One region of the Alishewanella sp. WH16-1 genome, then DNA from elsewhere that is predicted to be linked to it. Evidence: predicted binding sites of a transcription regulator. Region 1 holds the regulator's gene; the other holds the start of a gene.
The links. The regulator FNR, encoded in region 1, switches genes on or off when oxygen is low (the NO sensors DNR and NnrR bind a similar motif). The targets are predictions, from matches to a motif close to TTGATCTAGATCAA.
Positions count from the first base shown of each region.

Region 2: a site for FNR is predicted at 2,241-2,254, ahead of yegQ (tRNA 5-hydroxyuridine modification protein YegQ). Genes of this name have one in related genera too.

Region 1 is NZ_LCWL01000003.1:44,251-48,632, forward strand. Features, by position in the region: gene ttcA (tRNA 2-thiocytidine(32) synthetase TtcA) at 1-405, opposite strand, end outside; gene uspE (universal stress protein UspE) at 483-1,415, opposite strand; gene fnr (fumarate/nitrate reduction transcriptional regulator Fnr) at 1,573-2,277, opposite strand; gene AAY72_RS00835 (sulfite exporter TauE/SafE family protein) at 2,314-2,988, opposite strand; gene ccoS (cbb3-type cytochrome oxidase assembly protein CcoS) at 2,978-3,190, opposite strand; gene AAY72_RS00845 (heavy metal translocating P-type ATPase) at 3,187-4,382, opposite strand, start outside.
Region 2 is NZ_LCWL01000092.1:72,593-76,974, reverse strand. Features, by position in the region: gene AAY72_RS08445 (sensor domain-containing phosphodiesterase) at 1-513, opposite strand, end outside; gene AAY72_RS08440 (YfhL family 4Fe-4S dicluster ferredoxin) at 583-774, opposite strand; gene yegQ (tRNA 5-hydroxyuridine modification protein YegQ) at 776-2,092, opposite strand; gene AAY72_RS17005 (EAL domain-containing protein) at 2,313-4,382, shown strand, end outside.

The sequences.
Region 1 (4,382 bases):
GGCAGTGCGGTACAAAATACCACGGCGCAGGCGTGAACACAGCGAGCAGGTCGTTTTGCCCTCTGGGATCTTTTCCTTGACGATGGCATAGGTATCTTCAGTAACAATTTTAAAGTCGACGCCAATGGCTGTCAGATACTCTGGCAGCACATGCGCCGGGAACCCCGGTTGTTTCTGATCAAGATTCACCGCCACAATACTGAAATTAATTGGCGCCGATTGTTGCAGATTCAGCAGAATATCCAGCAGGGTATAAGAGTCTTTACCGCCGGATAAACACACCATCACCTTGTCGCCTTCACTGATCATGCCAAAATCAGCAATGGCCTGGCCAACGTTACGGCGCAGCCGTTTGTGCAGTTTATTCAGATTGTATTGGGCTTTCGCTTGCGCGGCGTGAGACATCATTAACTACCAGACAGAAAAAAGGCGCACATTATACCCAAGGGTGCGCCTACGCAAAAGAGGAATAGGATCCTGCTCTAGGATTTCTCCAGCGGACAGACAAAGTTTTCCGGTTTTAACGCCAAGACATCGCAGTCCAAACGGTCAATCACATGCTCGGCGGTATTGCCGATAATGGCAGCCGATAAACCGGTTCGGCCGATGGTACCAATTAATACCATTTCCGCATCCAGCTTCCGCGCTAGTTTCGGGATCACATCTTCTGGCATACCCTCCAGCACATGACACTGGTCCGCCGGAATCGCATAGTCATCGGCGAGCAGCTTGACGGCTTCTTTATGGTGGCGCTGCATAGTGCTGTTATATTCCTGCGGATTAAACTCCGGGATTTCGATGGCGATATTAACCGGCGTACCCGGATAGGCATTGACCAGATGTACCTTGGCGTGCAGCAATTCAGCCATTTGTAACGCTTTAGTAATTACGCGTTTATTTAATGATTTATGATGTTCTTGTTCGCTGCCGGCATTAACTGCGGCGATAATATTTCCTTGCTCCGGCCAGGCGTGTTCTTTTACCAGCAATACCGGGCAGGGACACTTGCGTAAAATATGCCAGTCAGTTGGGGTAAAAATCATCGATTTCAGTACGTCATGATCATGAGTACCTTTAATGACTAAGTCGAAGTTATGCTCCAGTACCGCCTTGACCACGGCTTCGAAAGGTCTGTTGTGCCAAACCACCTGTATCGCAATGTCGAGCCCGGCGGCCGTTGCCGGTGCTAATAAACTGCTAAGCCAGATTTCACGATCCTTAATCACCGCTTGTTTCATGGCTTCGCGCTCATCACCGGACAACATGGTGGTCATTTCGTAAGAGAACTCGTATACCGACAGAAAGGCCGTTAATTTACCGCCTTGTTTGCGGGTTAGTTCCAGCGCACGATCCAGCGCTTTTTGCTGTTCCGTAGTTGGATCCAGTACCACTAAAACATTGTTGTAAATCGACATAATATCTCCGGCTATCCATTCTAACTCACCTAAGTGTAGTCAAAATAACCGGAGTTGGTAGCGGGGCCTTTGTGTTAAATCAATAAACAAGCAACAAAGTTAAAGCGGCGTTGCGGCGCAATAGGCGTTGTTGCTTTACTGAAATCAATATGGGGGGTTAGCAATTCCCTGCCAGATTATTTAGTGCCGACGCATCAAGAATGGTAATCAGTTTACCGTCGACATCAATAATCTGATCTTTATGCAGTTTACTCAGCAAACGGCTGATGGTTTCCACGGTTAAGCCCAGATAATTACCGATATCACTGCGGGTCATCGTCAGACGGAAAGCCTTAGACGAAAAGCCCCGGTTACCGTAGCGTGATGCCAGATGATTGAGGAAGGTCGCCAGTTTTTGCTCGGCAGTTTTCCGGTTTAACAACAGCAACATTTGCTGATCTGCCTGAATGTCCTGGCTCATCAGCCGCATCATTTGTTGCCGTAATTTGGGCAGTTGATCTAATAACAGTTCGAGATTATTGAACGGGATTTCACAAATCATTCCGGTTTCCAGCGCTTCAGCGTAACTGACGTGTTGCTGGGTGTTGATCGCATCAAAACCGATAATATCGCCGGGCAAATGGAAGCCGGTAATTTGTTGCTCACCCTGTTCGGTCAGGGTAAAGGTTTTAAAGGATCCGGTACGCACGGCGAACAGCGATTTTAGTGCGGTGCCACTTTCAAACAGAATATCGCCTTTATGCAGCGGGCGTTTACGCTGGATAATGTCATCCAGCTTGGTCATTTCCTGATCGTTAAGTGAAAATGGCAGGCACAGCTGGCTAAAACCACAATCCTGACAATTAATCGCCGAGCGTTGCATCGAATGGATCCTAAAGTCCCTAATATGACTGCTAGCTTAAAAAACTAACCTCTGCAAAGCAAGCCATATCGTATAAAAGCCATAGATAGCCAGTATAGCCGCAGTCGCATAACGAAACAGCATATTTGCTTTGAGCTGACGTAAGGCGTTGGCTGCGCTGCCAACGGCGAGAAGAGCGGGCAGGGTACCGATGCCAAAGCCAAGCATCAGGGCGGCACCCTTTAGCGCACTGCCGCTGGCCAGACTCCAGCTTAAGGTGGAGTAAACCAGGCCACAGGGCAGAAAGCCCCATAACAGGCCATAGCGGTAAGCTTTGCTGGCGGAATCCAGTGGTAACAGCGCTTTGCTCAGTGGCTGTAGCCGCTGCCATAGGCCCTGACCAACCTTTTCTAATCGGGTTAAACCAAACCAGAGCCGGCTAATGTACAGCGCCATGGCAATCAGCAGCAAGCCGGCAAGCAAACGCAGCCATAGCATGGATGCCCCGGTCACTTGCATCGCCGTAATACCAAAATAGCCAACCAGGGCGCCGAACAAGGCGTAAGTCGTTAAGCGTCCGGCACTGAGTAACAATGGAAAGTACCAGCCGTGACGGCGTTGTTCTGCCGGTACACTCAGTTGTAAGGCACTGGCGATACCGCCGCACATTACCAGGCAATGACTGCTCCCCAACAAACCAATCAGTATAGCGGCGAGAAAATCAGGGCTCATCTTGGCGCGACGGGCTGTTATGGTTTGGCTGCTGGCGCGGGTTGTCAGACTGCACCTGCTGCTTATCCTCATCAAACAGGATGCTTAAGCCTTCTTTTTCCAAATCTTCAAACTGTTTTGAGCGTACCGCCCAAAAGAAAATCCAGATACCGATGGCGACAAATAAAATGGCAATCGGGATCAGTACATAAATAATGCTCATTTCTTCAGTAACCTTAACGAGTTAGATACCACCAGCAAGGAGCTGAAGGACATACCAATCACGGCAATATAAGGTGATACAAAGCCTGCTACCGCCAATGGAATAATAATCAGATTATAGCCTACCGACCAGCCAAGGTTTTGTTTGATGGTACGGGCGCTTTGTTTACCACCGGCAACTAAATCTAATACCAGGCTGACATCTGGCTTTAACAGCACCACATCGGCCTGGTTTTTTGATAAATCCGCGCCTGAGTGCACGGCGACAGAGATATGGGCGGCATTAAAGCCAGGGCTGTCATTAATGCCATCGCCAAGCATTAAGACTTTATGGCCATCGGCAATCAGTTGCTGGATCTGCGCGACTTTTTGCTCTGGCGAGCAGCCCTTTACCATAAAATCTAACTGCAGCTGCTGGCTGATCTGCTCTGCTTGCTCAGAGCTGTCGCCGGTCAACATGCCTAAACGATAACCCTGTTGCTGCAGTTTGGCGACCAGTGCCGGCACTTCCGCCCGGATCTGATCACTCAGCTCTACCGCAGCAATCGGCTCGCCATCGATCACCAGATATACCATCGCATTGCTGACTTCGCTCAATTGACAAAACGCCGCACTGCCGACTTTAAGCTGTCGTTGTTGCCAGCTGCCACTGATCCCAGCGCCAACGGCGACGCTCACCTGCTGCAGTTGCAATGGTTCGGTCAGATACGGAGCAAAGGCCCGGGCGATGGGATGCTCGGAATAGCGCTCCAGATTGGCAATGAAATTCAGCACCTCAGCTTCACCGTATTGCGTACTGAGTAAGGTGACCTGGCAGACACTAAACTGGCCTTCGGTAAGGGTACCGGTTTTATCGAACACGATATGGCTGATTTCTGGCAAGGTTTCCAGCGCCTGAGAATTTTTAATCAGGATCCCCTGACGGTTTAAGCGTGCTAAGGCACAGGTAATAGCGGTGGGGGTTGCCAGGCTGAGTGCACAAGGGCAGGTGGCAACTAAGACCGACAAGGTAACCCAGAATGCCCGGTCCGGGTTCCACCAGAAATACCATAAACCAAAGGTCAATACCGCTATTACCAGTAAGCGTTCGACAAAGTATTTTGCCAGCTGGTCAGTTTTTTCCACCAACCGCGGTTTTTGATTTAGCGTCTGCTGCTGCAACTGGATAATCTGGCCCAGGCGGGAGTGTGCCA
Region 2 (4,382 bases), on a different contig from region 1:
ATAGGTCAATTTCCGGATAAAGCGTTCGCTCTGCGTGCGCTCGAGCTCAGCACCCACTTGGGCTGCCGCAATCCGCAGCACTTCGCGACCGATTTCCGGCATTTGTAGTGGTTTGGTCGCCATAATGCTCAGAATACCCATCTTCTGACCACTGGTGTTTAAAATCGGCATACCAAGATAGCTTTCGACCCCCAGGTCAACCAGCAGTACATCATCCGGAAATACCTGACAAACGCCCTGTGCATAAACACAAGGCTCGCGCTCCGGCACGGTTTCGCAGGGCGTGCCCTTCAGCGGGTAAGTGATATTATCGAGCAGCTGGCCCTGGCCCCACAGCGCTATGGTGCGGGCTTCGGTTGAGGTCGCTGTGGCTTCAGCAATCAGACAGTATTCAACGTCAAGAATTTCGGCCAATCGCTGTACCAAGGTGGGTAAAAAATCCGGATAGCCGCTCTGTGTTAACACATCGGCTAATTGCCGGAAAATTTCCTCGGTACTGAAGCGTGCTTGCATAGTTTGGCTAACTGCTGCCCTTTGGTTACAACATATTAGACATCGCACTACATCAATGCAAGCACAGTGTTAACTGACAATTTCGATACAATCAATCGGGCAAACTTCAATACAGGTTGGTTTATCGTAAAACCCAACGCACTCGGTGCAGCGTGCCGGATCGACCTGATAGTGCAGAGGCCCCATGCTAATGGCCTCGTTTGGACACTCCGGCACACACATATCACAATTAATGCAACTTACCTCAATAACGGCCGTCATCTTAAGCAATCTCGGTCGCTAAACCGGCTGTTGCCGCACTGGGAACGGGTAGCTGTTTTAGCAACATCGCATGCTGCAATAGAACCTGCTCCGGCAACTTTACTTTCAGCTGATAACAAGCACCGGGTGCCAGCAGCAGCTCCTGATCCTGCTGATTACGCAGTGCTTCCAGTCGGAAGATTTGATTGCCCTTTGGCATCATTAGAATCAGCTGATCGCCAACCGCAAACTGGTTTTTTACCTCCAGTAAGGCAAAACCTTCGCTATCCTGCTCAGCGATAAATTCGCCAACCAGTAACTGCTCACCCACACTGTGACTGGTATCATAATTTTGCGTATCCTGCGGCTTATGGCGACGTAAAAAGCCCTCCGTAAAACCACGATTAGCCATGCCTTGCAATTCACTTAACAGCTTGCTATCAAAAGCCTTGCCGGCCACCGCATCATCAATCGCCTTGCGATACACCTGAGCGGTACGGGCAACATAATAAGGTGACTTGGTGCGGCCCTCAATTTTCAGGGAATGCACGCCCATAGCGGTTAACGCCTGCACATGCTCAACCGCGCGTAAGTCTTTTGAGTTCAGAATATAGGTGCCATGCAGATCTTCGTCGATGGTCATCAGTTCACCGGGCCGCCCTTGCTCTTCCAGCAGCGCCGGGGTACTGATCGGCTTAAATTGCCCGACCTCATCTTCTACTGCGGCATGCACCTGATAGGGCCAGCGGCAGGAGTTAGTACAGGTGCCCTGATTCGGATCCCGCTTATTGATATAACCCGAGAGCAAACAACGCCCGGAATAGGCCATACAGAGCGCGCCATGCACAAAGACCTCCAGCTCCATTTCCGGCACTTCACGGCGGATTTCAGCAATTTCCTCGACAGATAATTCGCGTGACAGAATCACCCGCTCCACCCCCTGCGTTTGCCAGAACTTTACCGCCGCCCAGTTAACAGTATTGGCCTGCACCGATAAATGTAGCGGCTGCTCCGGAAAATGCTGCCGCAGCAAATAAATCACGCCAGGATCAGACACAATCAGCGCATCCGGCTTTAACGCCACCACCGGCTGCATATCGCGGACAAAGGTGGTCAACTTGCTATTATGTGGTGCGATATTCACGACCACATAAAAGCGCTTACCCAAGGCATGGGCTTCGTTGATCCCTGTCTCCAGCGCCGCTAAATCAAACTCATTATTGCGTACCCGCAAGCTGTAACGTGGCTGGCCGGCATAAACGGCATCGGCACCATAGGCAAAGGCCAGCCGCATTGCTTTTAAACTGCCGGCGGGTGATAAGAGTTCAGGTTTAAACATCAATAGGGTCTCAGTCAGGATCAGGGCGCCGATTTTAACCGGCTATTTTCACCTTGCATTGATCCAGCGCAAGCTTCACCAGCTGACTAAATCACTCTTTCTTCATATACTGGTCAGTCCAATCTCTGTGTTCACTTCTTAAGCAGCCTTGTTCCAGATCAATAACCCTTAAACTGATACTTTTATACTACCGCCATCTTACTGCTACATTGAGCAATCTATGTCTGAGCTGTTATTAGGTACTGAAAATACCGACGCCGAGCCGACCATCGCTGAGCTGATTAAAAAGCCCTTGCTAACCTGCCCGCCACAAACCAGCCTGCAACAAGCGGCAAAGCTGATGCGCAGCCATGGCGTCAGCTGTATTTTGGTAGAAGAGCAAGGTCAGATCACTGGCATCTGGTCCGAAGCTGACACCCGGAAACTAGACTTTGCCGGCAGCAAACCGTCAGAGATCAAGGTTGGCTCAGTGATGTCATCACCGGTGATCAGTGCCAGTGGTTTGACCCGGGTTAGCGGTGCAGCCAGTTTAATGCTGAATCATAATATCCGCCGCTTGCTGGTAGTGGACCCACAACAACGGCCGATAGGGTTACTGACGCAAAGCGATATTATCCGCCAGCAAAAAATTGAATTTTATCTGCGCTTTCGGGACGTTGGCAGCTGTGTTGACAAGGCACCGCTGCATTTGGCTGCCGCCTTGCCTTTGGCTGAAGCAGTGGCGGAAATGCGCCATCACCGCGCTGACGCCGCCATTATTTGCTTTGGCGCTGATGATTACGGGTTGGTCACTGAACGCGATTTGGTGCGTTTACTGGCAGAGAACTGTGACGTGTCATCAATAGGCGAGCTGGCCAGCCGACCACTACTAACGGTAGCGCCGGAATTGACGCTGCTGCAAGCGGTAGAACAGTTAACCGAGCATGGCATTCGTCATCTTGGCGTCACCAAAGATGACAATATTTGTGGTTTACTGTCTTTTAGTGCCATTCTGCGCAATGTTGAATATGCCTATATTGAACAGCTAAAAACGGAGCTACGCGATCGCGATAACGCACTACGTACTTCGGCCGACTATTTACGGCTGGCACATAAAGTGATTGATGCGTCGATGGACGGCATTATGATCACCGATCAGCATGGCTTTATTCAGTCGGTGAATCCCAGCTTTACTAAGCTGACCGGCTACAGCAAGGAAGAGGCAATGGGTCAAACCCCACGCTTGCTCAGCTCCGGTTTGCATACTACCGATTTTTACCGCCGCATGTGGCAGACTCTGCTCGAGCAAGGCCACTGGCAAGGTGAAATCTGGAATAAGCGTAAAAATGGCGAGCTTTATCCACAGTGGCTAAGCATTACGGCCATTCGCGCCGAAGATGGCCAGATTACGCAATATGCGTCAATTTTTAGCGATATTACCGAGCGCAAACAGCAGGAAGAAAAAATTCACCAACTGGCCTATATGGATGAGCTTACCGGCTTGGCGAACCGGCGGATGTTTTTCGATCGGCTACAACTGGCACTGGCCAATGCCCATCGCCATCAACACACGCTGGCGGTGATGTTTCTCGATTTAGATTTATTTAAACGGATTAACGATACGCTGGGGCATCTGGCCGGCGATCAGGCATTAAAAGAAGTAGCAAGGCGCTTACAGGCCACGGTGCGCGAAGGAGAATCGGTGGCGCGTATTGGTGGTGATGAATTTACTATTTTGATCCCGGAAGTCAGTTGTGTGAAATCGCTGGAGCGGCTGGCACAGCGACTGATTTCGCAGTTTGAACGGCCGGTGCAGTTGCTGGAACAAGAGTTTTTCTTAACCACCAGTATTGGCATCAGCGTTTATCCGAAAGATGGTCATAATGCCGAGCTGTTAGTCAAACATGCTGATGTTGCCATGTATCAGGCAAAAAGTGCCGGCCGTAATCAGTTTAGTTTTTATCAGGCCAGTAGCGGCTTACAAAATGAAGAAGAACTAAAACTGGAGCAAGCCCTGCGCCTGGCACTGCGTCAGCAACTGCTACAGGTCTATTATCAGCCCAAATTTGCGTTACAGAGTGGCGATATTATCGGCCTGGAAGCGCTGGTGCGCTGGCAGGATGCGGAGCTGGGGATGATTTCACCAGCGCTGTTTATTCCACTGGCGGAAAAACTTGGGCTAATTCATCAATTGGGCGAACAGGTATTACGTCAGGTTTGTCATCAACTGAGGCGCTGGGGTGAGCGGGCGCTGCCGGTGGCAGTTAATATTTCGGCATTACAGCTGGCTGAAAGCGATTTTCTGCCCCGG